Regions from separate parts of the Microbacterium sp. ZW T6_19 genome, predicted to be linked through region 3. Evidence: riboswitches for the same ligand, from Rfam matches in the RefSeq annotation. Region 3 holds a riboswitch; each other region holds the start of a gene.
What was found. A riboswitch is a leader RNA that binds a small molecule or an ion and turns the genes downstream of it on or off. The one in region 3 is predicted to bind thiamine pyrophosphate.

Region 1 (7,750 bases), on a different contig from region 3:
CGGAAGAGCTTCTTGATGTCGGCGGATCGTGCGGCCCCGGCCAGCTCCTTGAGCGCGGCCAGAGAATCGTCCTCCATCGTCAGCGCCGTGCGGAGCTGGAATCGCAGGAGGTCCTGAGGAGATTCGAGAGTCGTCTGCGGCATTTCGCTTCCCTTCGTCGATGCGGCGACCCCACGTTATGAGGTGCGCCGGTCGTCCTCGAAGGGGCTTGATCTTCGTGCTCGCGGAAGCTAGAGGACCGCTATGGTTGCGTTATGGCCACTCTGCACTACGGCGCTGCGCACGTCCCGATCCACATCGAGGATCGTGCTCTCGCACACCTCAAAGTCGTCATCGCCACGAAGCTCCGCCGCCAGGAGAGCTTCACGCTGTCGTGGAAGCACCCGGTGGGCGAGCCCGGCGGGCGGTCGACCATCTGGATCCACCCGTCGATCCCGCTGCGTTTCACGTTCGACGAGCCGGAGCCGCCCAAGCTCAACGCGAAGTGGATCGAAGATCTCATGCACTCGGTGAACTCGACCGGGGGCATCATGCTCGTCGACGAAGTTCTCGATACGCCCCAGGAGTAGCTGACGCATCTGCGGTCATCCGCCTGAGTTTCCCGCAAGGCTCCTCTGCTCGATGAGCGGGCACGTGAACACGTCGCGCTCGCCGAGTCCCACCCGATTGATGTAGCGGACCACGATCGCGTAGGACGCGAACAGTCCGACCTGCGTGTACCGCACATCGTGCTCGTCGCAGTACGCCGCGACCACGGGTGCCGCCTTGCGCAGTTGCGGGCGCGGCATCGACGGGAACAGATGATGCTCGACCTGGTAGTTCAGGCCGCCCATCGCGACATCGAGGAACCTGCTTCCTCGGATGTTCCTGCTCATCAGCACCTGGCGGCGCAGGAAGTCCAGGGTCATGTCACGTGGCACGACGGGCATTCCCTTGTGGTTCGGTGCGAAGGCGATGCCCATGTAGAACCCGAAGAGTCCCAGCTGCACGGCGAGGAACACGAACGCGATGCCTGGCGAGAGCACGATGAACACCAGCACCAGATAGCCGATCATGCGGATGCTGAGGAACGCGATCTCCGCCCACCGGCGCTCGAGCCGCCCTTTTGCGACCACGCGACGCACGCTCGATGCGTGCAGCGAGAGGCCCTCGAAGAGGAGGATGGGGAAGAACAGGAGCCCCTGATGCGCCCGCAGCCAGGCGACCGGCGGGCTGTGACGCCGAGCCGCCGTCTCTGCGGTGACCGCGATGACGGGGAGCTCGATGTCCGGATCGGATCCGAGCTTGTTCGGATTCGCGTGGTGACGGGTGTGCTTGTGCTGCCACCATCCGTAGCTCATGCCGACCAGGAGATCGCCCAGGACGAGGCTGATCCAGTCGTTCCAGCGCCCCGAGACGAAGATCTGCCGATGGGCGGCGTCGTGTCCGAGGAACGCGATCTGCGTGAAGACGATCGCGAGGACGGCGGCGGTGAACAGCTGCCACCACGTGTCGCCGATCCACACGAAGGCGATGAGGCAGACGGCCACCGCGAGCGGAGCCGCGATGAGTTTGGTCCAGTAGTAGCCGTAGCGACGACGCAGCAGACCGAGTCCGCGGATCTGCTGCGCCAGTTCGGTGAAAGCGCTGTTCGCGCGGACCGCGTCGTCGCGCGGGCGGGTGTGCACGGTCGGACGGATGCCGCCCATGATGACCTCTTCTCCGGCGTCGCCCTACGCGAGGACGGCACCTCCTTCTTCGACCCAGTCGTCGATGCGCGCGTCGTCGTCAGGGAGACCCGATGCGCGGCGGGGGATGAACGCCACCGATTCGGCGAGAGCGGCGACAGCGGCCGCCCGGTGCTGCTCCCGATCGGAGGCGTCCTGGAAGCGATGGGCCACGATCGCGCGCTCCTCCAGGAGGGTGGCGCTGATCTCGGCGAGTCTTTCCGCGATGACGGCGGCGAGGCCGTCACGAAGCTCCTCGAGGTTTGTGTTCGCGATCTCGAGCCTGCGATCCGCGACGTGCAGCTCGACCGTCGGGAACCCGTTCGCGGACAGATGGGCGCGCATTTCGCTGCCCTGGATCGCGGCGACCTCGTCGCGATCGGTCTTGCGCGTGAACACCGCTTCCACGGTGTAACGGTCTGGTGCGTCGTCGGTCATCAATGTCGCCGGAAGCGAGCCGATGAGGACGGATTCCAGACCCAGCAGTTCGGGGCTGAGCCCCGCGATCTTCAATTGTGCGTTCATGTGCTGACGTTACGCCGCCAAACTGGGTGCGCTCACAGCCGCGTTCGTCACTCGACCCCGAGAGATCCGAGGATGACCTCGATCGTGGCCTCCGCCGCGTCCTGCCACGGGACGCCGTCGAGCAGGTCTGCCGTGGCGAGGGCTGCGACACCGTGCACGGATGCGAAGATCACGAGCGCGCGCCGCTCCGCGTCTCCTTCGGGAATCTCACCCGCCGCCTGAGCTGCGGCGACGAACGCTACGACCATCGACATGCTGGCCCTGCTCCGTTCGCGCAGCTCGCCCGAAGCATCGAATTGATGCTTCGCCTTGTACATCACCTCGAGGATCGCCGGGTGCGCGACCGCGAAGCCGATGTACGCGAGACCCGCGGCGCGCAGCCGCTCGCCGAACGGGGCAGCCTGCTCCACGGCCGCAGCCAGCGCCTCGTTCATTCGTGTGAATCCGGCCACCGCGACCGCGTCGAGGAGGGCGGTGCGGTCGCTGAAATGGCGTGCGGATGCGCCGTGACTCACGCCCACGTCGCGTGCGAGCTGACGCAGCGACAGCGCGTCGACGCCTCCGGCGTCGATCGACTCCCAGGCGCGGTCGAGGAGCGCCTCTCGAAGGTTGCCGTGATGGTACGAGCGTTCGGTCACATCTGAACCCTATCGATCTAAGTAGACATTGACAACAATGCTGTCAGTGTCTACATTTGCGATCATGACCATTCACCACACCGGAACCACCGCCCTCGTCACCGGCGCCAGCTCGGGCCTCGGCGCCGAGTTCGCCACCCAGCTCGCCCGCCGCGGCGCCGACCTCGTGCTCGTGGCCCGGCGCGAAGACCGCTTGAAGGATCTCGCCGCCCGCCTGGAGCGGGAGCACGGGGTGCGGGCGACCGTGATCGCCCTCGATCTCGCCGACGCCGGCGCCCCGGCACGTCTTCGCGCCGCGCTCGACGAGCGAGGCATCCGCATCCAGACGCTGATCAACAACGCCGGCTTCGGAGCGAAGGGGGACTTCGTCGAGGCGGACGCTGCGCGTATGGCCGAGATGGTGCAGGTCAACGTGGCCTCGCTCGTCGGGATCACGCGCGAGTTCCTCCCCGAGCTGACTCGCGACGGCCGGGGCGCCCTCGTCAACGTGGCGAGCGTCGCGGCCTATCAGCCGTGCCCCGGCATGGCGGTGTACGGCGCATCCAAGGCCTTCGTGCTGAGCTTCACCGAGTCGATCGCGCATGAGACACGCTCGTCCGGTCTGCGCGTGCTCGCCCTGAGCCCCGGAGCGACCCGCACGGAGTTCTTCGATGTCGTCGGCACAGAGGCCGCAGCGGTGGGCCGCTTCCAGTCCGCGACCGACGTGGTCGCGCAGGCGATGGCAGCGCTCGATCGTCGGCGCACACCCGCGAGCATCGTGTCGGGTGCCGCGAACGCCGTGACGAGCAAGCTCGTCGGCCTCATGCCGCGTCGCATGACTCTCGCGATCAGCGGCCGGTTGCTGGCCGAGTCGGCGTGATGACGCGCTCCGAGGCCGTGCTACTCTCGTCCCGACCACACGGGTGCCCGAGCACGGGCTGAGATCTGGCTGATGCTGCCTGCGACCGTCGAACCTGTCCGGGTAATGCCGGCGTAGGAAGTAGGAGTCCTGTGAGCACGCTCTCCCGCGTGCGCGAACTCGCGCACCATCACGACGAAGAACACGGCATCTTCGTGCCCGTCACCCGCATCCCGCTGTCTGATTCACCGGGCGGAACCACCAACCCTCCAGTGGACGTGTACCGCACCGAGGGGCCGGCCTGCGAGCCGGAGGACGGCCTGCCGTCGCTGCGCGAGACGTGGATAGTTGAACGGGGTGACACAGGGCAGTACGAAGGGCGCGCTCGCGATCTGAACGACGACGGACGAGGGGCGGCGCGGCGTGGAGCTGCGTCAGACGAATGGCGCGGCACCCGCCGCCCGCCTCGGCGCAGCCTGAACGGCCGTACGGTCACCCAGATGCACTACGCGCGCCGTGGCCTGATCACGCCCGAGATGCGATTCGTCGCTCTCCGTGAGGGCTGCGACGTCGAGCTCGTGCGCGCGGAACTCGCCGCCGGGCGGGCGATAATCCCCGCGAACATCAATCACCCGGAATCGGAGCCGATGATCATCGGTCGCGCCTTCCTCGTGAAGATCAACGCGAACATCGGCAACTCGGCTGTGACGAGCTCGATCGCCGAGGAGGTCGACAAGCTGCGCTGGGCGACGAAGTGGGGTGCCGACACCGTCATGGACCTGTCCACCGGAGACGACATCCACACCACCCGCGAATGGATTCTGCGCAATTCGCCGGTGCCGATCGGCACAGTGCCGATCTACCAGGCGCTCGAGAAGGTCGACGGCAAGGCGCACGAGCTGAGCTGGGAGATCTTCCGCGACACGATCATCGAGCAGTGCGAGCAGGGCGTCGACTACATGACGATCCATGCCGGGGTGCTGCTGCGCTACGTGCCCTTGACCGCGAACCGGGTGACCGGCATCGTCTCGCGCGGCGGGTCGATCATGGCCGACTGGTGCCTCGCGCATCATCAGGAGAACTTCCTGTATACGCACTTCGATGAGCTGTGCGAGATCTTCGCGCGCTACGACGTCGCGTTCTCGCTCGGAGACGGGCTGCGGCCGGGATCGATCGCCGACGCCAACGACGCGGCGCAGTTCGCCGAGCTCGACACGCTCGCCGAGCTCACGGCGCGAGCGTGGGCGTTCGAGGTCCAGGTGATGGTCGAGGGGCCGGGACACGTGCCCTTCCACCTCGTGCGCGAAAACGTCGAACGTCAGCAGGAACTCTGCCATGGCGCGCCGTTCTACACCCTTGGACCGCTCGTCACAGATGTCGCGCCAGGCTACGACCACATCACGTCGGCGATCGGGGCGACCGAGATCGCTCGCTACGGCACCGCCATGCTCTGCTATGTCACGCCGAAGGAGCATCTGGGACTGCCGAACAAAGACGACGTGAAGACCGGCGTGATCACCTACAAGATCGCGGCCCACGCCGCCGACCTCGCGAAAGGTCACGCGGGTGCCCGCGACCGCGACGACGCTCTGTCGAGGGCGCGGTTCGAGTTCCGCTGGCGCGACCAGTTCGCGCTGTCGCTCGATCCCGAGGCGGCCGAGGCCTTCCATGACGAGACGCTGCCTGCAGAGCCGGCGAAGACCGCGCACTTCTGCTCGATGTGCGGTCCGAAGTTCTGCTCGATGCGCATCTCGCAGGACATCCGCGACCGCTTCGGCGGCGTCGACGAGCAGACGGCGATCGCCGGCATGCAGCAGCAGGCGGACGCGTTCCGGGAAGCGGGCGGAACCGTGTACCTCCCGGCGCCCGCCTTGCGCGAATGACGCGGCGGCGCGCATGCCAGGATGAGCGGATGCCGCCGCATCCGCTCTCCACGCCTCCACCCGTGCTCGGGCCGGTGGTCGACGGGCAGACGCGGTGCGTCCACTACCGCACGGAGCTCGACATCGTCGCGATCCGCTTCGCGTGCTGCGGCGACTACTATCCGTGCCATCTGTGTCACGCCGAGGTCGCCGGACATGACAGCTCCCCCTGGCCGATCGAGGCGAGGAGCGCGCGCGCCGTGCTGTGCGGCGTGTGCGGCGACGAACTGTCCATCGCCGAGTACCTCGAGGTCACCGCCTGCCCGTCGTGCGCGTCGAGCTTCAACCCCGGCTGCGCACTGCATGCGCACCTCTACTTCGAGGTGGAGCCGTCTTCGCGAGAAGGCGCCTTGCCCGTCGTGACGACTGTCTCGGCCGCGAGGTCTCCCACAGCGCCTTCGTCGTCGACGTAGTACACCTCGAGCGTGTGCTCGCCCTCGGGCAGCGCGAGATCGAAGTCGACCGCCTCGTCCGACGCTGTTCCGATCGTCTGATCGTCGACGACGAGTGCAACCTCGGTCTCATCCGCGCCCCACACCGCCACGCTGATGCTCTCATCGTCTGCTGTGACGTAGACGATGACCGCGGTCGTCCACCAGGAGGACCCTCGGGCGGACATCATGTCGCCGACGTCTTCCGCAGTGACGTCGCCCTTCTTGTCGTGACCGAACGCGTTGCCTTCGTCGCCGCCAGGATCCTCGTCGTCGTGATCCCGACCGCGGTCGGTCTTCGTGAGGATCGTGACGGTCTTGTCGACCGCGTCTTCGCCGGGTTCTTCGACGACGGGCGCGACGGGGGTCGGGTTCGTGGTCGCTGGCGGTGCGACCGGAACGGGAACGGGCGCCGCCGCGACCGGCGCGGGTGCGGTGACCGCCGGCGCGGGCACCGAAGAGGGGACCGCGGGAGCCGGACGCGCAGGCGCCGACGCAGCCGGGGCGAGTGCGGCCGTCGCATCCGGCTCGGCGACTGGGCGCACGAACAGGCTGCCGCTGATCGACAGTGCGACGGCGGTGGCTGCGGCTACCGGCCAGAGCACGGGGGCGGTGTTCCCTGCCGCGTCGAGGGCCGGTTGCACGTGGGCCGGAAGTCCGGCCCATCCGGCGAGTCCGGTCGCCGCGGCCGCGGCCTGCTCGGTCGGGAACAGGGCGGGAAGGAGCACGAGTCCGGTGCCGCCGGCCAGCAGCGGGCCGAGCGACATCGCGCGCGCCAGACGCCTGGCCTCGCCGGCGGCGGATCTGCAGGTCTCGCACTCGTCGATGTGCGCGGTGACGAAGCGCTCCGACCGCGGCGCGAGGTCGTCGTGCGCGTAGGCTCCGAGCAGCTCGATCACGCGGGCGTGCTCGCTGCCGATCGGTGCGGTGCGCAGGTGCGCGCGGATCCACGCCTTGCGCAGGGCGTCTCGGGCGCGGTAGGTGAGCGCGGCCGCCGAGTTCGGGCGGATGTGCAGGACCTCCGCGATCTCCCGGGGAGGCAGCTGCTCGACCTCGCTGAGCCACAAGGCATGCTGCCAGCGCTCGGGGAGCGACCCGAACGCCTCGACGACGGCCGCCGAGTTCACCATCGCCTCGACGTCGATCGATCCGATCAGAGATGGCGGATGCTCGGCGTCGTCAAGAGGCATCGTGATCGGCGCTCGTCGAGCATGGCCCATCCAGGTGTTCTTGACGGTCGTGAGCAGGTAGGGACGGAAGCTGCGCTGCGGTCCCTTGCCGCTGCGGAGCTGCCGGAGGATGCTCAGGAAGGCATCGGAGACGACGTCCTCCGGGTCGGGGGGAGATGCGCCGAGGCTCCGGGCGTAGGCGACGGCGACGGGCGAATGCCGGCGCCAGAGCTCGGAGAACGCGTGGCGGTCACCGCTGCGGCTGCGCAGCAGCAGGGCGTTGTCCGACTCCGGGGCGTCGCGTGGTTCGTCCATCAGACCTCAAGGTGAGCGACCGGCTTCGGGTGCCGGTGAGCCGAGAATACCCCAGAGCGGTGACCGCACGTCTGCATGACCCGTGAGAAGAGAAGGCGGGTGGGGCCATGGGAGGAGGCCCCACCCGCGGGCCGCACATGAGGGGAGAGGCGGCCCAGACGTCGATGCGAAGGATTATCCCCAAGAATCGATCTTCGTCACACAAG
Region 2 (7,750 bases), on a different contig from region 3:
GACGCTCGCAGAAGAGGTCGCCCGCATCCACGGGCTCGATCGCATCCCCTCGGTCCTGCCCACCCCGCCGTCGGGTCGCGGCCTCACCGCGCACCAGCAGGGCCGTCGTCGCGTTTCGAACGCCCTCGCCGCGGCGGGCTTCGTCGAGACCTCTTCCTTCCCGTTCACGAGCGATGTCCAGAACGACCTGCACGGATCCGCCTCCGGCGAGAAGCTGCCCAGCATCCGTCTCGCCAACGCGCTCGACGGCCAGGCGCCGTTCCTGCGTCGTTCGCTGATCCCCGGCCTTCTGCAGATCGCGCACCGCAACATCTCGCGCGGCTTCACGGATCTGGCGATCTTCGAGACCGGCGTCGTGTTCCTGCCCGAGCCCGGGGTGGTCTACGGCACCGACGATGTGCCGCCGCTCGGCGCGCGGCCGAGTGACGACAAGCTCGCCGAGCTCAACGCGTCGATCCCGCCGCAGCACCGCCACATCGCGGCTCTTCTCACCGGCAACGTGTCCGCGCGCCAGCCGGGACGCCCGGCCGAGCCGGCCGGCCTGGCCGAAGCGCTCGACGCCATCGGCGTGATCGCCGCTGCCGCAGGCGTAGAGATCGACGTCGAGCAGAGCCAGCGCGCGGCTCTCCACCCGGGACGCACGGGTGTGCTGCGGGTCGGTGAGACCACGGTCGGCTACGTGGGAGAACTGCACCCCGACGTAGCCGCCGACGCGGATCTGCCGGGACGCGCAACCGTCCTCGAGCTCGACCTCGACGGCGTTCTGTCGCTCGCGGGCGAGTCGGTCGTCGCAGCCTCCCTGTCGGGCTTCCCAGCCGCGACGCAGGACGTGTCGCTCACCGTAGCGGCCGACCTGCCCGCAGCCGAGCTGCGTGCGGCGCTCGTCGAGGGCGCGGGTCCGCTTCTGGAATCGCTGCGTCTGGTCGACGACTATCGCGGCGAGGGTGTGCCGGCGGGTTCGAAGAGCCTCACCTTCGCATTGCGCTTCCGCGCCGACGACCGCACGCTGACCGCAGCCGAGGCGACCGAGGCGAAGCTCGCCGGTGTGGCCGTGGCGGCAGAGCGTTTCGGCGCCGCGCTGCGCGACTGACCAGGATTCGGGTACGGCGCCGGGGTAGCGTGGCGGGATGAGCATCCTCCCGCACAGCACCCCGGCGGCCGTCCCGGAGGGCGCCCGTCCGCTGGGCGAAGGTCCGTTCCTCGTGCCTGGCGATCAGATCGACTGGCACTACCGCGCGCCGGGCTGGCAGCCCGGCGACCCGTCGACGATCTCACCCATGCGTGTGGTTCGTGATGACGAACGCGGTCTCGTCGCCTGGCTCGCGCCTGGGACGCTGCAGGAGGCGCAGGGCTCTGCGACCGGCGACCGGGTCCGCTCGATTCCGCTCGAACGGCGGTGGCTGGATCGTCGTACGAGGATCGTCGAGGAGTGGTGGGGCGGAGGCAGTCTGCGCATCGCTCCGGTCGGAGCCGCCTGGTCCGTGTGCCTGTTCTGGAAGCCTGCAGACGACGGCGACTGGCGTTTCGACGGGTGGTACGTGAACCTCGAGAACGCGCATCTGCGCACCGACCGTGACACGTACTCCTCGGATCACATCCTCGACGTCTGGATCGCGGCGGACCGCACAGTCCATCTCAAGGATGAGGACGAGGTCGTCGCCGCGATCAGCCAGGGGAGGCTGACCCGCGAGCAAGCGGCGCAGATCGAACGTCACGCCGGAGCGGCGATCGAGTCGTTCCGCTCGGGCGAATGGCCGTTCGATGCGGAGTGGATCGATTGGCGGCCCGATCCGTCCTGGACGATTCCCGCTCTGCGCGGTCTGGACGAACTGGGCGGCGCCTGACCTTCGGCTTCCGCTCTCGGCGGATCACCTTCCCTCGGGCGGCGGATGCTGGTGACATGGACGGATGACGAACGCTCTGATCCTCGGCGGAACCGGCTGGCTCTCCGGCCGCATCTCACAACGCCTGCAGGACGATGGCGTCGACGTCACCTGCCTTGCACGGGGCGGCCGGGCGGCGCCTGGCAGCGCCGAGCTCGTGCGCGGAGATCGCGACGACCCTCGCGTGTACGAGGCGCTGTCTGCGCGGGAGTGGGACCACGTGATCGACATCTCCTCGCGGGCCGATCACGTCATCGCCGCCGTGCTCGCGCTCGGCGATCGTGCTGCACGCTGGACGTACGTGTCGTCGGTGTCGGCGTACGCCGATGACGTCACGGTGGGCGCCGACGAATCCGCACGTCTGCACGTTGCGGCGAAGCCGGGAGACGAGTACGAATACGGCGCGCAGAAGGTCGCCGCCGAAGACGCGGTGCGCACCCTCGGCGGTCGTGCACTGATCGTCCGGCCTGGGCTCATCGTCGGATCGGGCGACCCCAGCGATCGTTTCGGCTATTGGGCTGCGGCCGTGCTGAGAGCGGGATCGGCGGACGTGCTGCTGCCGCCGACGGAGGGGCGCACGGCGCAGGTGATCGACGTCGACGACGTCGCGGCGTTCATCGCGACGGCCACCGCCACCGGTGCGATCAACGCGGTCGGTGCGCAGCATCCGCTCGGCGACGTGCTCGCGCTGTTCCGCACAGCGACCGGACACACCGGCGGCACAGTATCGGCCGAGGAGGAGTGGCTCGTCGAGCACGGCGTCGAGTATTGGGCGGGCGAGCGTTCGCTGCCGCTGTGGCTGCCCGCCGAGATGACGGGATTCATGGCGCGGTCGAACGCCGCCTACCTGACGAACGGCGGTCTCCTGCGCCGGCTGGAGGACACGGTGGCAGAGGTCGTTCAGGACGAGCGCGTGCGCGGCGTGGAGCGCGAGCGGCGTGCCGGGCTCACAGGATCCGAGGAGCGGGAGCTCCTCGCCGAACTGCGCCGACTGCCGCTTCGCTAGACTGCCAGCAGTGACACGGGGTGCCGCATCCGCGGCTGAGAACAGACCCGTCGAACCTGATCTAGTTAGCACTAGCGAAGGGAATGTCGCATGAGCGATCTTCTGCGTCCTGCATCCGCCGCCGACCTCGTCACAGAGGCCGCCTCCCTGCTGGAGGTGCTGCGTGCCGACCCGCCGCTGACGCACTGCATCACGAACTCGGTCGTCACGGGCTTCACGGCGAACGTGCTGCTCGCGATCGGGGCGGCGCCCGCCATGGTGGACATCGTCGGCGAGTCCGGCATGTTCGCGGGCATCGCCTCGGGACTTCTCGTGAACCTCGGCACGCCGACCCCCGAGCAGCGGGAGGCGAGCCTCGAGGCGGTCGAGGGAGCCACGGCATCCGGAACTCCCTGGGTCCTCGATCCGGTCGCGATCGGTGCGCTGCCGGTGCGCACCGCGCTCGCGCACCGTCTCGCCGAGCAACGCCCGACCGCGATCCGTGGCAATGCCTCGGAGATCCTCGCACTCGCCGGACTCAGCGCAGGAGGGCGCGGTGTCGATGCGACGGACAGCGCAGACGCCGCGATCGATGCGGCCCGCGCGCTCGCCTCGAGATTCGGCAGCGTCGTGGCGGTCTCCGGACCGGTCGATCTCATCACGGACGGCGAGCGCGTGCTCCGGCTCGCCAACGGGCACGAACTGCTCACCAGGGTGACCGGCGGCGGATGCGCCCTCGGCGCAGTGATGGCTGCCTTCCTCGGAGCCGCGCGCGCCAGAGCCACCCCGCCGCTGCTCGCCGTGGCCTCGGCGAGCCTCGTCTACACGGTCGCTGCTGAACGCGCCGCCAGCGCATCCACGGGGCCCGGCAGCTTCGCCGTCGCGCTTCTCGATGCGCTCGCCGCCGTGCAACCCGCCGACATCGAGTCCGCGGCTCGCGTCGAGACGGCTGCGCTGTGATCGCCGACCTGTCGCTGTACCTCGTCACCGATCCGGCGTTGTGCGGAGAGCGCGGCGTCGTCGACACGGTCCGTCACGCGGTCGACGGGGGAGTGCGCGTCGTCCAGCTGCGCGACAAGCAGGCGACGGATGCCGAGATCACCGCGCAGCTGATCGAACTGTCGCGGGCGATCGACGGGCGATCGCTGCTGCTCGTCAATGACCGGCTCGACGCGGCGATCGCCGCCCGGGAAGCAGGCGCCAGGGTCGACGGCGTCCACCTCGGGCAGGGCGACGCGTCGGTGCTCCGTGCCCGATCGGAACTCGGCCCCGATGCGCTGATCGGTCTCACCGCGAACAGCCGGGCTCATCTCGACGCTGCACTCGCCCTCCCCGCCGGAACCGTGGACTACCTGGGGGTGGGAGTCATCCGCCCGACGAAGACCAAGCCCGATCATCCTCCGGCTCTCGGCGTCGACGGCTTCCGTGCGTTCGCCGCCGCGAGTCCGCTGCCCTGCGTCGCGATCGGAGGTGTCGGCATCGACGACACCGAGGCGTTGCGGGACGCCGGTGCGGCAGGCCTCGCCGTCGTGTCCGCACTGTGTGCCGCAGAAGACCCCGCCGAGACGGCAGCAGCGTTCGTGCAGCGGTGGCGGGCGGCCGGAGTCCCTCGCGTGCTGAGCATCGCCGGCAGCGACCCGTCAGGCGGCGCCGGCGTGCAGGCCGATCTCAAGTCGATCGCAGCCTCCGGGGGATACGGCATGGCTGTGATCACGGCCCTCACCGCGCAGAACACGCAAGGCGTCCGCGCCGTGCATGTGCCGCCGATCGACTTCCTCCGGGAGCAGCTCCACGCGATCTCCGACGACATCGTGATCGACGCGGTGAAGATCGGGATGCTCGCGAACGCAGAGGTCATCCGAACTGTCGTCGAGTGGCTCGACGCGGCCCGTCCGCCCATCGTCGTCGTGGACCCGGTGATGGTCGCGACCAGCGGGGACCGGTTGCTGGATGCCGAGGCCGAACACGCCCTCGGCGCACTGCTCGCCCGCGCCGACGTCATCACCCCGAACCTCGGCGAACTCGGCGTGCTCGTGGGGCGCGACATCGACGGCTGGGACGACGCGCTCGCTGCGGGCGCGGTGCTGTCAACCGCGATCGGAGCGCGGGTGCTGGTGAAGGGCGGGCACCTCGACGGTGCGGAGGCACCGGATGCTCTCATCGGCGCCGGCACGACCATCGAGTTCACGGACGCGCGCATCGAGACCCGCAACACGCACGGAACCGGCTGCTCGCTGTCATCCGCGCTCGCGACCCGCCTCGCGAGGGGTGAGGCTCCTGACGACGCCGTCGCGGGATCGCGGGCCTGGTTGCGCGAATCGCTGCGAGAGGGCGAGGCGCTCATGGTCGGGCGCGGTCACGGGCCGATCAACCACTTCGCCGGGTTGTGGGCGCGGGGCGGACTCGAGACCAGACCGAGCGCCGAGGGCATCGCGACCGACTGGTGGGAGAGGATCTCCGGCATCCGCTCGGATATCGATGGGCTGCCGTTCATCCGGGCTCTCGCCGACGGCACGCTCGGACGCGAGGCCTTCGTCTTCTATCTGGAGCAGGATGCCCTGTACCTGCGCGAATACGCTCGGGTGCTCGCCGAGGCGTCGCGCCTCGCGCCCACCTCGGCCGAGCAGGCGTTCTGGGCGCACTCCGCCCACGGCTCGATCGTCGGCGAACTCGAGCTGCACGCGTCTTGGCTCACCCCCGAGGCGGGCGTCAGCGCCGAGACCTTCGCGGCCGAGCGCGCACCGGCGACCGCGGCGTACCTCGACCATCTGCGGGCGACCGCGTTCACCGGCGACTACGCCGAGCTGATCGCCGCGATCCTGCCGTGCTTCTGGCTGTACGACGATCTGGGCCGCCGCCTGCACGAGGGGGAGTTCGGCGAGTATGCCTGCGATCCGCAGCATCCGTACGCCTCGTGGCTCGCAACCTACGCCGACCCGGCATTCGAGCAGGCTACGGTCCAGGCGATCGCCTACGTCGCGGAGGCAGCGGTCTCGGCCTCGCCCGCGCAGCGGAGTCGCATGTACCGCGCCTTCGAGATCGCCGCCGCGCACGAGCTCGCGTTCTTCGCCGCACCGCTCTGAACGGCCGAACCGCTCACTCTGCCGCGAGACGCAGGGCGAGTGGTTCCCGCATGCGGGCCATGGCCGGAACGAGCGTCGCCGAGACCGTCAGAACGAGACCGAGCGCCACCAGCTGCGCGGCCGCTCCGATGTCGATGACGGGGACCGCGGGGACGAAGCGGCCGAGCGCCGCCGCACTGATGAGAGCGGTGCCGAACACCACGATCGACGCGAGCAGCGTCGCCGTGATCACATGAATCGCTGCCTGGCACACAGCGGCGCCGAGCACGACGCCGTGGCTGGCCCCGCTCGCCCGAAGCAGCGCCTGCTCTGACGCCTGCGTGCGGTTGCTCATGAACAGCACGACTGCAGCCCCCGTCGCACCGAGCAGCACGGGCCCGCCCACGAGGAGCATCACCTGCATGATGCCCAGATCGAAGTTCCCCGGCAAGCCGGCCGACGTCATCGCCGTGCTGGTGGTAGCCGACATCGTCATCAAGCCGCCCAGCAGCGCGGTGCCGACGAACAGGGGAGTGACGGATGCCGTGCTCCTCCCGAGGTGGTAACGCGCCTGGTGCCGGGCGAGGTGCCAGGTCGCGGATGCCCGTGCAGGGATCAGCGCTGTCCACGCTCTGAGGACGAGCGGGGACAGCACAGGGGCGGCGGTCGCGACGATCGCCGTCAGATACGCGGGGAGCAGCGGGAACTGCGAGATCGCGGTGCTGCGCTCTTCGGCACGGAACGGTGCGAGGGCACCGCCGAACCCTGCTGCGAGCAGTACGGCGACCAGCAGCATCCAGCGCCACCATCGCATGCGCTTCGCCTCCGCCTCCGGTTCGCGCAACGCACTGAGAGCCGGCGTACGGCCCGCCGATCTCGCGCCACGGAACCCGCCCAGCAGCACCACCAGCGTCGTGAGCGGCACCACGATGACACCGGTGAGGGTCCCCGGCCGAATCGACGACTCGGCCCACCAGGACGAGTCGTCGACGAAGACGGCGTGGAGGAACGGCGGGACGATGAGCACAGCAGCACCGAAGCCGACGAAGCCTGCGAGCAGGCCGACGCCCGTGAGCTGCGAGATGACGACTGCGGAAGTCTGTGCGGGGCTGACTCCCGCGAGCTGCCATCGTGCGTACACCGCACGGTGAAGGTCGACAGCGAGGCGCGACACGGCGGCGATCACGATCGCCCCGGCGGGGACGTTCAGGATCAGCAGGATCGAAAGGAAGCTGACAGACGCGTCCAGGATCTCCCCACCCTCCGCGAGGCCGGCCTCGAGCATCGCGATCGCGGCCGAGAACGAGACTGCGGCAACCGCGCCGACCGCGGCCAGGCCGCTCCAGGTGGCCCAGCCGTGCCGCAGCTCAGCACGGAGCAGCGGGATCACGCGGCCGCTCCGGTGCGAACGGGCGACTGCAGCGCGCCGAGGATGTCCGCGGCGGAAGGACGCAGAAGCTCCGTCACCGCGGCGCCGTCTCTGAGGACCACGGTACGGTCGGCCCGAGCAGCCGCCTCCAGGTCGTGGGTGACGAGTATCACGCCGTTCCGTCCGGAAGCGTGTGCGCGCAGAAGATCCAGCACCTGCGCCCCCGTGGCCGTGTCGAGCGCCCCTGTGGGCTCGTCTGCGAAGACGATCTCCGGCTGCGCGGCGAGTACTCGTGCGATCGCGACGCGCTGCTGTTGCCCGCCCGAAAGCTGGCCGGGGCGCTTGCTCCCGTGTCCTGACAGCCCGACAGCGGTCAGCGCTGCCGCGGTGTCGGGCGATCGGCGACGTGCCAGACGCGCCGGCAGCGCGACGTTCTCCGCAGCGGACAGCG
Region 3 (7,750 bases):
TGGTGTTCCAGTTCGCAAGCGCCCTCGCCTCGCTCTACCTGCCGACCCTGAACAAGGATCTCATCGACAAGGGCGTCGCCCAGGGCGACACCGACTACATCTGGCGAACCGGGCTGTTCATGCTGTTCGTCTCGCTCGGACAGATCGTCGCATCGATCATCGCGACCTACTTCGCCGCTCGTGCCGCGATGGGCGCCGGTCGCGACATCCGCGCCGACGTCTTCGCCAAGGTGAGCGGATTCTCCGAGCGCGAGGTCTCGCAGTTCGGCGCCGGCTCGCTGATCACCCGCAACACCAACGACGTGCAGCAGGTGCAGATGCTCGCGATGATGGGCGCGACGATGTTCGTCACCGCACCGCTGCTCGCGATCGGCGGCATCATCATGGCCGTCATCACCAACGCGAGTCTGAGCTGGCTCATCGCCGTCTCGGTGCCGGTCATGCTCATCGTGGCGCTGCTCATCATCAGCCGCATGGTGCCGCTGTTCCGGAGCATGCAGAAGAAGATCGACAACGTCAACCGCATCATGCGCGAGCAGCTGACGGGCGTCCGCGTCGTCCGCGCGTTCGTGCGCGAGGACATCGAGGAGGAGCGCTTCCGCGGCGCGAACACCGACATCATGGTGGTCGGCCGCAAGATCGGCTCGCTCTTCGTGCTGCTCTTCCCGATGTTCATGCTGATCCTCAACGTCACGGTCGTCGCCGTGATCTGGTTCGGAGGCATCGAGGTCAACGCCGGCACGGTCGAGGTCGGCACGCTGTTCGCCTTCATGCAGTACATCGGCCAGATCATGATGGGCGTCATCATGTCCAGCTTCATGGCCATGATGATTCCGCGCGCCGCCGTATCCGCCGAGCGCGTAGGCGAGGTGCTCGACGCGCAGTCCACGATGACCCGCCCCGACAACGGCGTCACGGCATTCCCGACTCCGGGTGCTGTCGCCTTCGACGGCGTCGAGTTCACCTACCCGGGCGCAGAGTCGCCCGTGCTGTCGGGCATCAGCTTCGCAGCGCAGCCGGGAGAGACCGTCGCGATCGTCGGCTCCACCGGTGCGGGCAAGACCACGCTCGTCTCACTGATCCCTCGGCTGTTCGACGTGACCGGCGGCGGCGTGTTCGTCGGCGGCACCGATGTCCGCGAGGCCGACGTCGAGTCGCTCTGGGACAGCATCGGCCTGGTGCCGCAGCGCCCGTTCCTGTTCACGGGGACCGTGGCCTCGAACCTCCGTTACGGCCGCGAGGACGCAACCGACGAGGAGCTCTGGCACGCGCTCGAGATCGCTCAGGGACGCGACTTCGTCGAAGAGATGCCCGACGGGCTCGACTCGCGCATCGCTCAGGGCGGCACGAACGTCTCGGGCGGACAGCGTCAGCGGCTCGCGATCGCCCGTGCGATCGTGCACCAGCCGCAGATCCTCGTCTTCGACGACTCGTTCTCGGCGCTCGATCTGACGACCGATGCCCGCCTGAGGCAGGCTCTGTGGCGCGAGCTTCCGCACGTCACGAAGATCGTGGTCGCGCAGCGCGTGTCGACGGTCACGGATGCCGATCGCATCGTCGTCCTTGAAGGAGGAACCATGGTCGGCGTGGGCACCCACGAGGAACTGCTCGAGACCAGCGAGACCTACCGTGAGATCGTCGAGTCGCAGCTGGGGGTGGACGCATGAGCGACAACACCGCATCGAAGCGCCCGCAGCGCGGTCGCGGCAAGACGGCAGCACCCGTCGCCGAGCCCGAGATGACCGCCGAAGAGAAGTACGAGGCCGAGCTCGCCGAGCAGGCCCGCCAGAACTCCGGTGACTGGGACAGCGTCGCACCAGGCAAGGCCGACAACTTCGGCAAGAGCTTCGGACGCATGATCGGACTCCTCAAGCCCTCCGCCGTCTGGTTCGTGTTCGTCTCGTTCCTCGGCGCCGTCGGCGTCGTGCTGTCGGTGGCGGCTCCCAAGGTGCTCAGCGAGGCGACCAACCTCGTGTACGCCGGCTTCATCTCGAACGAGCTCGCCAAGCCCAACGGCGACTTCCCCGGGTTCCCCGAAGGAACCACGAAGAGCGAGGTCATCGAGCAGCTGCGGCAGTTCGGCCAGACCGACTTCGCCAACCAGATCGCGGCCATGAACGACTTCACGGTCGGTGCGGGCATCGATTTCGACGCGATGCGCTGGATCATCGCCGCCGTGCTCGCGATCTACGTGGTCTCGGCGCTGCTCAGCTGGATCCAGGGCTACGTCATCAACGTGATCATGGTGCGCACCATGTGGCGCCTGCGCGAAGACGTCGAGGCGAAGATCAACCGTCTGCCGCTGTCGTACTTCGACAAGGTGCAGCGCGGTGAGCTGATCTCCCGCGTCACGAACGACATCGACAACATCACGCAGACGATGCAGCAGTCCCTCTCGGGGGCGCTCACGTCGGTGCTCACCGTCGTCGGCGTGCTGGTCATGATGTTCTCGATCTCGTGGCAGCTCGCGCTGGTCGCCCTGATCGCCCTCCCTCTCATGGGAGTGATCTTCGGGATCATCGGTCCGCGCTCGCAGAAGGCCTTCGGCGCCCAGTGGCGCAAGGTCGGTCGTCTCAACGCGCGCGTCGAAGAGGCGTTCTCCGGCCACGCGCTGGTCAAGGTCTTCGGCCGCGAGCAGGACGCACTCGACAAGTTCCAGGTCGAGAACGAGGAGCTGTTCCAGTCGGCGTTCAAGGCGCAGTTCCTCTCGGGCATCATCATGCCCGCGATGACCTTCGTCGGAAGTCTCAGCTACGCCGCTCTGGCAGTGCTGGGCGGTCTCATGGTCGCCAGCGGTCAGCTGCGACTCGGCGACGTGCAGGCGTTCATCCAGTACTCGCAGCAGTTCTCGCAGCCGCTGGCCGAACTCGGCGGCATGGCTGCGGTCGTGCAGTCGGGCACCGCATCGGCCGAGCGCGTCTTCCAGCTGCTCGACGAGGACGAGCAGGACCCGGATGCCGAAGACGCCCCCACAGTCGTCGACGGCAAGGGAGTCATCGAGTTCGAGCACGTCGCGTTCTCCTATTCGGAGGACCGCCCGCTCATCACCGATCTCTCCTTCCAGGTCGAGCCTGGTCAGACTGTGGCGATCGTCGGCCCGACCGGCGCCGGCAAGACCACGCTGGTCAACTTGATCATGCGGTTCTACGAGCTCAGCGGCGGGCGCATCCTGCTCGACGGGCAGGACATCTCCGAGATGACGCGCGACGACCTGCGTTCGCGCACCGGCATGGTGCTGCAGGACCCGTGGCTGTTCGCCGGGAGCATCCGCGAGAACATCCGCTACGGACGCTCGACCGCGACCGACGACGAGGTGCTCGCCGCCGCCAAGGCGACGTACGTGGACCGCTTCGTGCACGCCCTCCCCGAGGGCTACGACACCGTGCTCGACGAGGACGCCTCGAACGTCTCGGCCGGTGAGCGGCAGCTGATCACGATCGCCCGTGCGTTCGTCGCCAAGCCGTCGATCCTCATCCTCGATGAGGCCACGTCGGCCGTCGACACCCGCACCGAGCTGCTGCTGCAGCACGCCATGGCGGCGCTGCGCGAAGGACGCACCTCCTTCGTGATCGCTCACCGCCTGTCGACGATCCGCGATGCCGACCTCATCCTCGTGATGGAGCACGGCGACATCGTCGAGAAGGGCACGCACGACGAGCTCATCACGGCGCAGGGCGCGTACTGGCGCCTGTACCAGTCGCAGTTCGAGCAGGCGGCCGCCGACATCGACGCCGAAGAGGCTCTCACGGGCACGACGCCGGTCGTCGTCACGGGAGACGCCGAGGCTGAAGCGGATGCCGCGCGCGTCGGCGCTGTGGTCGGAGCTGAGAGCCCGGCCGCCGAGATCGCCGCGGCGGAAGCCGTGGTCGAGAACCGGGGTGAGGCTCCCAAGGCCTGACTCGTGTACGCAGATGCCCCGCCCCGGAATCCGGGACGGGGCATCTGCGTACGGCGGGGACCGCAGGCGGGTGGCTCTGCGCGGGCGGCTATTTGTCGGTCAGACCGAACAGCTCCAGCGGATGCGTGAGCCGCCACCACGGGCTCGGATCCTGCACGGTTCCCGCGAGCTCCAGTTCCGTCGTCGCCGTGTTCACCGGGCCGGTCGTCGTGAGCGTGCCGACCTCTGCGCCGGCCTTGCGCTTCTCGTCGAGGTCGAACTCCACGGTCGTCGTCGCGATTCCGCCGTTCCACAGCACCACGTCGGCATCCGCGTCCGTCACGATGTCGACCTCGGCACCCCAGAGGGTCTCCACGGAGCCGACGACAGTGCCCTCGGGCACCGTCGGCGCCTGAGTCTGCAGCTCGTTCTCGACCTGCGAGAACAGCGAGCGCGTCGACGCGAGGCGCATGTCGTCGTCCTCCTGCGTGAGCACCGACGCATACAGTCGCAGGGTCGTATCGCCCACTGTGACATCCTTCGCCGTTAGCAGATTCCAGCTCTCATGGAGGGTGCCGGTCTTGACCCCGACGACCCCGGAATCGGCCATCATCCCGTTCGTGTTGCGCACGGTTCCGGCTCCGGGCAGGTCGACCGACGTCGTGCCGACGATCTCGGCGAACACCGGATTCTGCATGGCCTTCTGCGCCACCGCGATCAGGGCTTCGGGCGTCGCCACGTTGCGCTCGTCGAACCCCGACGGAGATTTGATCGTGATGCCGCTGATTCCGCGCTCGCTCAGCCAGGTCGCCGCCGCGTCGGCGAACGCGGCATCCGATCCCCAGATCTCCTTCGCGAGCCGGTCGATGTAGTTGTTGGCCGAGCCGAGCAGTACGCCCTGCAGCATCTGGTACTCGGTGAGCGAGCCGCCGACGGGCACGTCGAGAGCCGACTGGTCGCTGCGCTTGTATGCGAGGTACGACTGGCTGTCGGCCCTGGTGAACGAGAACGAGGGACCCTGCTCTCCGGGAGCCAACGGCATCCGATCGAGCACCATCATGGCCGAGACCACTTTGGAGATGCTCGCGATCGCCGCAGGATCGGTCGAAGACGCCAGTGTGCCGACACCTGCGATCCCGACGGCGGCGCTTCCCTGCGCGGGCCACGTGATCGCGGCGGCCTGAGCCGGTGTCGTCGAGAATTCCACGGCCTGCACCGTGGGGGCGATCTCGTGCAGCGGCCACAGCAGCGTCGTGCCCGTGTAGGCGCCGACGAGCGCGAGCAGAACGCCGACGGGCACGAGCACCCCTGGCCGGACGACGGCCGACCGGAGATGTGCGCCGGTGAAGAGCGAGGCCGCATCGTCACCGTCGGCAGCGGGTGAGGCGTCGGCCACCTGGGCAGGATCGATCCAGGTCAGGGCGGTGGCGTGGTCGTCGCCCTCGGCCCAGCGAGCGTCGGGAGCGACGGAAGCCGAGACCAGTGCATCGAGGTCGTCGAAGGCTTCTGCCGCAGCATCCGTCGTCACGTCATCGCCCACAGGTGCAGTGGCCTCGGCGGAGTCAGGAGCGGTCACCTGCCTACGGTACCGAACTCCGCTCACAGAACACCGGTACGACGGGTAATATCGACAGAACAACCACGGGAGTCCGGCGAGCCGGGCTGAGAGGGAGCGAATCGCGCTTCGACCGTCGAACCTGATCCGGATAATGCCGGCGCAGGGAGGAGTTCAGATGAGTACTTCCACGTCCGCTTCCACGACCGGCACGGCGTCCGGTCTTCGCAACGCCCAGCTGTGGCGCTGGCGCGTCGTCGACATCGTCGTGGCCAGCGTCATCGCCGTCGCCTGCGCCCTGATCTTCGTGCTGTGGAACGTCGGCTACCAGGGCCCCAGTACGCTGCTCGAACCGCTGCTCCCCGGTGTCCAGGCGCTCGTCAACGGGCCCTGGCTGATCGCCGGAGTGCTCGGCGGGCTGATCATCCGCAAGCCGGGGGCCGCGCTGTACACCGAACTGGTCGCCGCGGTCATCTCCGCGCTCGTCGGCAACGTGTGGGGTCCGCTCACGATCGTCTCGGGCCTCGTGCAGGGTCTGGGCGCCGAACTCATCTTCCTGCTGTTCCTCTACGGGGTGTGGAAGCTGCCCGTCGCGATCCTCGCCGGCGCCGCCGCCGGCGTCGCCTGCGGCATCAACGACGTGATCCTCTGGTACGCCGGAGCCGACACCGCGTTCACCGTCATCTACATCGCCTCGAGCACCGTCTCGGGTGCCGTCATCGCCGGCATCGGCGCGTGGCTGATCGCCCGCGGCCTCGCCGCGACCGGTGCGCTGAGCCGTTTCGCCGCCGGTCGCGAGGTCGCCGCACGGGTGTGACCGGCGCGGCGAACCCCGCCGCTCTCGAGGCGCGCGGCTGGGGCTGGCGGTACGCCACGCGGCTGCGCTGGGCGGTGCGAGAGATCGACCTCGCCATATCGCCGGGGGAGCGCGTGCTGCTGCTCGGCGCCTCCGGCTCGGGCAAGTCGACCCTGCTGCAGGGATTCGGCGGCGTGCTGGGCGGAGCCGACGAGGGGGAGACGCACGGCTCGCTTCTCGTCGACGGCCTGCCTGCCGCGCAGGCTCGCGGCAGAGTCGGGATGGTCCTGCAGGACCCCGACACGCAGACCATGCTCGCCCGTGTCGGGGATGACGTGGCCTTCGGCTGCGAGAACCTGGGCGTGCCCCGCCCCGAGATCTGGCACCGGGTGCGGTCGGCGCTGGATGCCGTTCGGCTCGCCGTTCCCCTCGACAGATCCACGGCCGCGCTGTCGGGAGGACAGAAGCAGCGCCTCGCGCTCGCCGGTGTGCTGGCGATGAGGCCGGGCGCGATCCTGCTCGACGAGCCGACCGCCAACCTCGACCCCGTAGGTGTTCAGGACGTGCGGAACGCCGTCGCGGCCGCGCTCGATGTCACCGGCGCCACGCTCGTGGTGATCGAGCACCGCATCGACGTCTGGCTGCCGCTCGTCGAGCGGGTGATCGTGCTGGGGGCCGAGCGGGAAGGCACGGTCGTGCTCGCGGACGGTCCGCCCGACGAGGTGCTGGGCGCGCGCGGAGCGGAACTGGCGGCGTCCGGTGTCTGGGTTCCCGAGCATCCGCCCGCCGTGCCGCCGCCGCCCGCCCTCGCCCCCGGTGAACGGCTGATCGAAGCCCGTGGCCTCACCGTGGCGCGCAGCCGAGGAGTGGCCGTGGCGGGACCCCTTGACCTCGACGTGCATGCGGGCGAGGTCATCGGGATCACCGGTCCGAACGGCGCGGGAAAATCGACGCTCGGCCTGACGGTCGCGGGGCTCATCCCCGCCGAGAGCGGTCGGGTCACGGCCACAGCGGCGCTGTCTTCGGGTGAAGGAGCTGACCCGTTCCGGTGGTCGTCGACGTCGCTGCTCACCCGCATCGCGACGGTGCTGCAGACGCCGGAGCACCAGCTTCTCGCGAAGACGGTGCGTGAGGAGCTCGCCGTCGGTCCTCGAGCGCTGCGCCTCGACGAGGCCGAGATCGCGCGCCGCACCGACGAACTCCTCGACAGGCTGCGGCTCTCGGCGCTCGCCGAGGCCAACCCGTACACGCTCTCAGGAGGCGAGAAGCGTCGGCTCACGGTCGCTGCGGCCCTGGCGACGCGGCCGCAGATGATCGTGCTCGACGAGCCGACGTTCGGGCAGGATGCGACGACCTGGGCCGAACTCGTCGCGATCATCGCGGCGCTCCGCGACGACGGAGCCGCGATCGTCGCGATCAGTCACGACGAGGCAGTGCTGCAGGCCCTGCACGCCCGTCGGTTCGAGGTGAGCCCGTGATCGATCCCCTCACTGCGCGCATCGAGCGCCGCGGCCCGATCGCG
Region 4 (7,750 bases), on a different contig from region 3:
GGTCGCTCCGCTCCCTCGCTCAACGACCGAAAAAGGACGAAGGAGGAACGGATGCTTTCAGCAGACACGATCGCGCAGATCGCGGCGGAGCTCGCCGAGGCCGACCGCACGCACGGTGTGATCCCGCGCATCACCGCCCGGTACCCCGAGGCCACGGTCGAGGACTCGTACGCGATCCAGGGCGTGTGGCGGGATTCTCAGATCGACGCGGGCCGCCGGCTCGTCGGACGCAAGATCGGGCTGACGTCGAAGGCGATGCAGCAGGCCACTGGGATCACCGAGCCCGACTACGGTGTGATGTTCGACGACACCGTGTACGAATCAGGCGCCGAGATCCCCGTCGACCACTTCTCGAACGTGCGCATCGAAGTCGAGCTGGCGTTCGTGCTCAAGCGTCCGCTCGAGGGCCCCGACTGCACTCTCGACGACGCGCTCGCGGCGATCGACTACGCCGTGCCCGCTCTCGAGGTGCTGAACTCGCACATCGAGCTCGAGGGCCGCACGATCGTCGACACGATCAGCGACAACGCGGCCTACGGCGCGATGGTGCTGGGCACCGTGCACAAGCGTCCTGACGAGATCGATCTGCGCTGGGTGCCCGGTCTGCTCTTCAAGAACGGCGAGATCGAAGAGACCGGAGTCGCCGCCGGGGTCCTCAATCATCCGGCCACCGGCGTCGCGTGGCTCGCGAACAAGTTCCATCAGCACGGCGCGCGTCTCGAGGCAGGGGAGATCATCCTGGCAGGATCGTTCACGCGCCCGATGTGGGTGACGCGCGGCGACGGGGTGCTGTGCGACTACGGACCGATGGGAACGATCGCATGCCGCTTCGTCTAGATTCCTCCTTCCGCGAGCAGATCGCGGCATCCGACCGATCGCTGATCGGGGTGTGGGCCTGCTCGGGCAGCCCGTTGGTGACCGAGGTCGCCGCCGGCTCCGGTGTCGACTGGCTGCTCATCGACATGGAGCACTCGACGAACACTCTCGAAAGCGTTCTGCTGCAGCTGCAGGTCGCCGCCGCATACCCGATCGTGCCGCTCGTGCGGGTGCCGTCCAACGACGCCGTCGCGATCAAGCAGGTGCTCGATCTCGGTGCGCAGAATCTCATCGTGCCGATGGTGTCCTCGGCCGACGATGCCCGTGCGGCGGTCGCCGCCACCCGCTATCCGCCGGAAGGCGTGCGCGGTGTCGGCAGCGCCCTCGCCCGCAGCGCTCGCTGGAATCGGGTCGAGCGCTACCTGCAGGAGTCGGCGCGACACATCTCGCTGACCGTGCAGATCGAGACCGCGGCGGGCGTCGATGCCGCCGCCGAGATCGCCTCGGTCGACGGCGTCGACGCCGTGTTCGTCGGCCCGTCAGACCTGTCGGCGTCGATGGGGCTGCTGGGCCAGCAGACCCACCCCGAGGTCGTCGCAGCCGTCGAGAGCGTGTTCCGCGCGGTCAAGGGCGCCGGCAAACCGGTCGGCGTGAACGCCTTCGATCCGGTCGCCGCCGACGCGTACATCGCTGCGGGGGCGGACTTCGTCGCGGTCGGGGCGGACGTCGCGCTGCTCGCACGGGCGACCGAGGCTCTCGCCGCACGCTTCGTCCCGGCGTCCGACGACTCGCACCGAGCCAGCTACTGAGCCGCCGCTGAGAAGGCGTCCACCCCACCAGCCAGATTGCGCAGCGGGGTTCCCGGCGGCGCGGATTCGATGAGAGCGTCGATGGCACGCGCAGAGCGGATGCCGACCTGGCACGTGACGATGATGTCGCGCCCGTCAATGGCCCTGTCTCCCAGCGCCTCGGCGACACACGCCCATCCCTCGTCGAGGATGCGCGCGAGCGGCACGGACACGGATCCTGCGATCACGGAGGTCTCCCGTTCTTCCGTGCTGCGCACATCCACCACCACGAGCCCGGCAGACCCGCGCTCGAGCCGCGCTGCGACCTCTCCGGCGGAGATGTCGTCGGCTCTGCCGTGCGGCCACTGCGCCCGGCACGCGACCGCGACCTCCTCCAGATCGAGCACCGGTGGGCGGTCCGGGTCGGCGTGGAAGCGCAGTTCGTCCCACCGAGCTGAGAGCGCGTCGTAGCGGGCGAGCCGCCCGATGAGCGGCTCTCCGATTCCGCAGAGCAGCTTGAGCGCCTCCGCCGCCATGGCGGAGCCGACCGCACCGCACAGCACGCCGAACACGCCGCCGGTCGCGCACGACTCGATCGAATCGGCGTCAGGGATGTCGGGGAAGAGGTCTCGAAGCATCGGTCCGTGACCAGGCCAGAACACGCTGACCTGACCGGCGAACTGATGGATGCTGCCCCACACGACCGGCGTGCCGGTGAGCTCGGCGGCGTCGTTGCTGAGATAGCGAGTGGCGAAGTTGTCGCTGCCGTCGAGCACGAGATCGTGCTCTCGGAAGAGCGCGAGGGCGTTGCTCGGATCCAGCCGCGCGGCCATGGCCGTGACGACGACTTCTGGGTCGCGCAGCGCGACTGCCGAGCGTGCCGATTGCGCCTTCGGGCGACCGAGATCGCCTTCGGTGTGCAGCACCTGTCGCTGCAGGTTCGAGAGCTCGACACGGTCGTCGTCGATCACGGTGAGCCGGCCCACGCCCGCCGCCGCGAGGTATTGGATGGCGGGAGCGCCCAGGCCGCCGGCGCCGATCACGAGCACCCGAGCCGCTGCGAGGCGCCGCTGACCGTGATCCCCCACACCGGGGAGTGTGAGGTGGCGCGCGAACCGTGCCGCCCGGTGCGGTGCCAGAGGCGGGCCGGGGTCGACGAGCGCGGGCAGGCTCACAGGTCGGCCTCGGACGGCCGCGCGGAGATCAGTCCGTCGGCCGCCGACGAGGCGAGTGCCAGCGGACGCCGCGGGATGCGTCCCGCCGCACGAGCGAGACGGCCGGCGTCGACCGCGGCACGCATCGCTCGGGCCATTCTCGCCGGGTCCTGCGCCCGGGTGACGGCGCTCGCGAGCAGCACGGCGTCCACTCCGAGCTCCATCGCCAAGGCGGCGTCCGAGGCGGTGCCCACGCCTGCGTCGAGGATCACCGGCACCGCAGCGCGGGAGACGATCGTCTCGATGTTGTGCGGATTGAGGATGCCGAGACCGCTGCCGATCGGCGAACCGGCCGGCATGACGGCGGTCACGCCCACGTCCTCCAGGCGCCGGGCGAGGGCGGGATCGTCGTTCGTGTAGGCGAACACGCGGAAGCCGGAGGCCACCAGCTCTTCGGAGGCCCGGAAGAGCTCGACCGGATCGGGCAGCAGCGTCTCCTCGTCCGCGATCACCTCGAGCTTGACCCAGTCGGTCTCGAGGGCCTCCCGCGCCAGCTGCGCGGTGAGAACCGCGTCTCGGGCCGTGTAGCAGCCGGCGGTGTTCGGCAGGGCACGGATGCCGAGCCGATCGAGCATCGCGAACACCGAGTCCCGCGCCTCCGGGGCGAAGCGGCGGATGGCGACCGTGGTGATCTCCGTCGCCGACTCGATCAGCGCGTTCTCCAGCAGCGAGAGGCTCGTGGCACCGCCGGTTCCCATGATCAGTCGCGAGGAGAACTGCTCCCCCGCGATGATGAACGGGTCGACGACGGCGGCCTGTGCGGTGAGGCTCATAATGTGCTCCGATTCGTGTGCGGGCGGCTCAGCCGCCCTGGACGGCCGTGACGATCTCGACCTCGTCGCCGTCGGCGACCGTGCAGACGGCCCACCGGCTGCGCGGGACCACGGCACCGCCGAGAGCTGCGGCGATACCCAGTCGGCCGCCGTCGACGCGAGAGCCGTCGTCTCGCAGCACGTGTCCGGTGAGGTCCGAGACGAGATCGCGCAGTGTGGAGCCCGCGGCCACCTCGCGGTCGGCGCCGTTCAGGCGAACGGTCTGCAGACTCGTCATCATGAGCCTTTCGGTCGGGCGCCGACGAGGTCGACGACAGCGGGAGGTGTCCAGGCGGCGGCCTCTCGCGGTCCGCCCGCCGTGGCGGCCGTGAAGCGCCACGGGTCCATGGCGGACCGGACGTTCTCGTCGATCGGGCGCCCCTCGGCCAGATCCGACGCGACCGCCGCCGCCAGAGGAGCGAGCAGCACTCCGTGCCGGTCGAACCCCGTGGCGACGAGCACGCCTTCCTCGACGACGCCGAGAAGCGGCACGGCATCGGGGCTCCCCGGGCGAGGACGTGCGAGCATCTCGACGATCTCGCACTCGCTCACGCCGGGGACGACCGTGTCGGCCTCGCGAAGCAGGGCGAGCACGGACCCGGCGTGCACTCCCTCGACGCCGCCCTCCCGCACGGAGGCTCCGAGCACGATCGTGCCGTCGTCCCGCGGGACGAGGTACACAGCACGCCCCCGCACCTGCGCACGGACGGTGCGCGTGATCAGCGGACGCAGCGCCGGCGGGACGCGCAGGCGGAGGACGTCGCCCCACACGGGCCGGAGCGGGAGCGCGGGGATGCCGCCGATCAGGGCCGCCCCGAGGCCGGCGGCCACGATGACGACGTCCGCGCGGTGATGCTCGCCGGATGCCGACAGCAGACCGCTGACTCCCTCGAGCGTCCAGGTCACCGCGGTTACGGCCTCTCTGCGGACGCGGTCGCCGAGCAGGTCGAGGAGCGCCGCTGCGAGCCGCCGCGGATCGATCTGATGGTCGTCCGGAGTGAACACGGCAGAGGTGACGGCGGGGCCGAGCGCCGGCTCGAGGTCGCGAGCGGCCGTGCCCGTCAGCCGTTCAGCCCGGTGCCCCCGCGTGCGCTGAAGCTCGGCCGCGGCGCCGAGCGCTTCACGGTCCGCGCCATCCACGCCGACCGAGAGCGTCCCGTCCGTGCGGTGCCCGAGCGATCGCCCGCTCGTCACCGACAGACGCTCGACGAACGACGGGTACTTCTCGGCCGATGCCTGCATGAGCGGAGTCAGCTCGTCCTGCCCCCATGCCATCTCGGCGGCATGAGCGAGCATCCCGGCGGCGGCGAGGCTCGCGCCGCGGGCAGGTTCAGGGTCGAAGACCGTCACCTCGTGGCCCCGCACGACCAGTTCCTCGGCGGTCGCCAGACCGATGATCCCGGCGCCGATCACAGCGATGCGCATGCGTGCCCTTTCCTACGACGGCATTATCCGTTTCAGGTTCAGCGGTCGGCACGTGGCCCTCTCAGCCCCTGTGGGCTCCCGCGGACCCCTCTACTCTAGGGCTATGACCGCGCTTCTCCCCCTCGTCGACGCACCCCGCCCGACCCGCGAGGAGCGCCTCGCCCTGCTCAACGCAGCACGGCTGTACGTCTGCACGACCGCTCGCACGGCGACCGGCGACCTCGAGGAGTTCCTCGATGCGGCCTACGCGGGCGGGGTCGACATCATCCAGCTGCGTGACAAGGACCTCGAAGCCCGCGCCGAGATCGAGGCGCTCGAGATCCTCGCCGCCGTCGCGCGCAGACACGGAAAGCTGTTCTCGGTGAACGACCGCGCCGACGTCGCCGCTCTCGTCGGCGCCGACGTGTTCCACATCGGTCAGGGCGATCTGACCACCGCGCAGGCACGGCGGCTGCTCGGCGACGACGTGATCATCGGGCGGTCGACGCATTCGATCGCACAGGCCGCGGAGGCGGACGCCGACACCGCCCTCGACTACTTCTGCGTCGGCCCGGTGTGGGAGACGCCGACGAAGCCCGGACGCGCGGCGATCGGCACGGGTCCCCTGCGCGCGGTCGCCGCATCCGGGACGAGCAGGCCCTGGTTCGCTATCGGCGGCATCGACGAAGGTCCTCGCCTCGACGAGGTCGTCGAGGCCGGTTCGCCACGCATCGTCGTCGTGCGGGCGGTGACCGAGGCACTCGATCCCGCCGGGGCGGCCGCATCGCTGCGCGCGCGGCTGCGCTGACGCCCGCTCAGCGCGGGTGGTACTCGACGCGCGCGACACGGACGACGCTGTCGGTCTCCGCTGCGACGCTCGTGGCGTACGCGCCGAGCCACAGGCCGAGGAATCCTCCGGACGAGAAGGAGTCGAGGCTCGTGCCGTCGACCGTCGCGACGCGCAACGGCTGTGATCCTTCGACGCCTGCGAGCAGTTCGTAGTCCTGTCCTCGTGCCCGGCACGTCAGCTCGACGCCCTCGGCCAGAGGACCCGTCAGCGTGATCGTCCCCTGCTCGGCCGACTCGCCTGCACGCACTAGGGTCGCCGTGATCCGTGCAGCATCCGCTTCTCCCCCGCCGAGTACAGCCAGGCGCATGTGATCGCGCTCGGATTGCCGGATCAGCAAGCCGGTCTCCTCGCCGGGGGCCAGCCGTCCGGACAGCCTCAGCGTGAAGTCGAGATCCGGATGCTGCTGCCTGACGCCGAGGAACGCGAACGGCTGCGGGTCCGTCGGCCCCTCCGGACGGATCGGCAGCAGCCACTCGCCGTCCACCGCATCGGCGACCTCACCCGGCAGCGCGCGCACCGAGGTCCAGCGTCCGTCGTCCGGGGCGATCGTCGCAGAGCGCTCCTGACGCCCCTCGCCCGCGAAAGGCACCTCGACCTGGTCCGGTACGCGCCCCTCTCCCGGCGCGAAGACCGGCCAGCCGTCTTCCCACTCGACCGGAACCAGGAACGTCTCGCGCCCGAGATTCGCATGGAGCCCGCCATACGGCCGCATGCCGAGAAGCACGGCCCACCAGCTGTCGTCAGCAGCCTGCACGAGATCAGCGTGGCCGACCGCGACGACGTCCGCCGTGCGACCGAGCTGGCGGTGGCTGAGCACCGGATTCGCCGGGTTCCCGACGTAAGGTCCGGTCACGGCATCCGCCCGCGCCACCGAGACCGCATGATGCATCTCCGTGCCGCCCTCCGCCGCGACGAGGTGATAACGCCCGTCGACCTTGTACAGGTGCGGCCCCTCGGCCCAGACGGCCCCGATCAGCGCGCCCCGCCAGATCACATGCTCGGGACCGGTGAGCGCCCTGGCCTCGGGATCGAACTCGCGCAGCCAGATCTCGGTCTGATCGTGCCACTGCGGACTTCGGGCGAGCCTCGTCCCCTGCACCCACGCCCTCCCGTCGTCGTCGAAGAAGAGCGAGGGGTCGATGCCGTCGGCGCCCAGCCACACCGGCTCGCTCCAGGGACCCGCGGGGTCGGTCGCCGTGATCACGAAGTTCCCACCGCGTGCCGGATCGTTCTGGTCGACGAGCGTGCAGATCACCCAGAAGAGGCCGTCATGGTGGCGCAGCGTGGGCGCGTAGAGCCCGCTCGACGACGCCATGCCCGCCATGTCGAGCATCCCAGGCCTGTCGACGGCGTGCCCGATCAGCTCCCAGCGGGCGAGGTCGGTGCTCCGATGGATCGGGAGCCCCGGCAGGTACTCGAACGACGAGGTGACCACGAAGTACTCGCCGTCCACCCGGCAGATCGAGGGATCGGGATGGCAGCCCGGCAGGATCGGGTTGCGGACCAGGGTCATCCCGGGATGACCTCGGAGCTCACCGACCGCGGGTCCACGGGCGTCAGCGCATGGGCGGCCCCCGTGATCCGCACGGCCGCGCGGCGAGTGACATCCGTCGCGGCATCCGCACCGACCCACACCTGCACATCGCCGGGCTCGACGATGCGCACCATCGATCGGTCGCTGAACGCGAAACGCTGTGTCGGCACGCTGAACGCGACGTCGGCGGATTCGCCCGCGTCGAGCGTGAGACGGTGGAACGCGAGCAGCTGCGCGTCAGGGCGGGTGACGGATGCCACGACGTCGTGCCCGTACAGCTGGAGCACGTGATCAGCCGGCACGGAGCCGGTGTTGGTCACGCGCACGACCGC

Region 1: another riboswitch for thiamine pyrophosphate. It lies ahead of thiC (phosphomethylpyrimidine synthase ThiC); the one in region 3 lies ahead of ACI3KT_RS17855 (ECF transporter S component).
Region 2: another riboswitch for thiamine pyrophosphate. It lies ahead of thiM (hydroxyethylthiazole kinase); the one in region 3 lies ahead of ACI3KT_RS17855 (ECF transporter S component).
Region 4: another riboswitch for thiamine pyrophosphate. It lies ahead of thiO (glycine oxidase ThiO); the one in region 3 lies ahead of ACI3KT_RS17855 (ECF transporter S component).

What each region holds. Positions count from the first base shown of each region.
Region 1 is NZ_JBJDRH010000006.1:176,653-184,402, forward strand. Features, by position in the region: gene ACI3KT_RS11095 (ferritin-like domain-containing protein) at 1-143, opposite strand, end outside; gene ACI3KT_RS11100 (hypothetical protein) at 255-569, shown strand; gene ACI3KT_RS11105 (fatty acid desaturase family protein) at 585-1,688, opposite strand; gene ACI3KT_RS11110 (hypothetical protein) at 1,713-2,231, opposite strand; gene ACI3KT_RS11115 (TetR/AcrR family transcriptional regulator) at 2,279-2,869, opposite strand; gene ACI3KT_RS11120 (SDR family oxidoreductase) at 2,934-3,728, shown strand; TPP riboswitch at 3,758-3,865, shown strand; gene thiC (phosphomethylpyrimidine synthase ThiC) at 3,860-5,590, shown strand; gene ACI3KT_RS11130 (CHY zinc finger protein) at 5,620-6,042, shown strand; gene ACI3KT_RS11135 (sigma-70 family RNA polymerase sigma factor) at 5,943-7,544, opposite strand.
Region 2 is NZ_JBJDRH010000004.1:372,753-380,502, forward strand. Features, by position in the region: gene pheT (phenylalanine--tRNA ligase subunit beta) at 1-1,090, shown strand, start outside; gene ACI3KT_RS08815 (DUF402 domain-containing protein) at 1,128-1,844, shown strand; gene ACI3KT_RS08820 (NAD-dependent epimerase/dehydratase family protein) at 1,909-2,889, shown strand; TPP riboswitch at 2,896-2,990, shown strand; gene thiM (hydroxyethylthiazole kinase) at 2,980-3,828, shown strand; gene thiD (bifunctional hydroxymethylpyrimidine kinase/phosphomethylpyrimidine kinase) at 3,825-5,951, shown strand; gene ACI3KT_RS08835 (hypothetical protein) at 5,965-7,320, opposite strand; gene ACI3KT_RS08840 (ABC transporter ATP-binding protein) at 7,317-7,750, opposite strand, start outside.
Region 3 is NZ_JBJDRH010000016.1:50,088-57,837, forward strand. Features, by position in the region: gene ACI3KT_RS17840 (ABC transporter ATP-binding protein) at 1-1,667, shown strand, start outside; gene ACI3KT_RS17845 (ABC transporter ATP-binding protein) at 1,739-3,898, shown strand; gene ACI3KT_RS17850 (D-alanyl-D-alanine carboxypeptidase) at 3,987-5,453, opposite strand; TPP riboswitch at 5,509-5,620, shown strand; gene ACI3KT_RS17855 (ECF transporter S component) at 5,611-6,249, shown strand; gene ACI3KT_RS17860 (ABC transporter ATP-binding protein) at 6,246-7,706, shown strand; gene ACI3KT_RS17865 (energy-coupling factor transporter transmembrane component T family protein) at 7,703-7,750, shown strand, end outside.
Region 4 is NZ_JBJDRH010000011.1:37,769-45,518, reverse strand. Features, by position in the region: gene ACI3KT_RS15590 (fumarylacetoacetate hydrolase family protein) at 52-837, shown strand; gene ACI3KT_RS15585 (HpcH/HpaI aldolase/citrate lyase family protein) at 822-1,625, shown strand; gene ACI3KT_RS15580 (ThiF family adenylyltransferase) at 1,619-2,779, opposite strand; gene ACI3KT_RS15575 (thiazole synthase) at 2,776-3,591, opposite strand; gene thiS (sulfur carrier protein ThiS) at 3,620-3,871, opposite strand; gene thiO (glycine oxidase ThiO) at 3,868-5,055, opposite strand; TPP riboswitch at 5,048-5,147, opposite strand; gene thiE (thiamine phosphate synthase) at 5,159-5,842, shown strand; gene ACI3KT_RS15555 (family 43 glycosylhydrolase) at 5,850-7,397, opposite strand; gene ACI3KT_RS15550 (beta-glucosidase) at 7,394-7,750, opposite strand, start outside.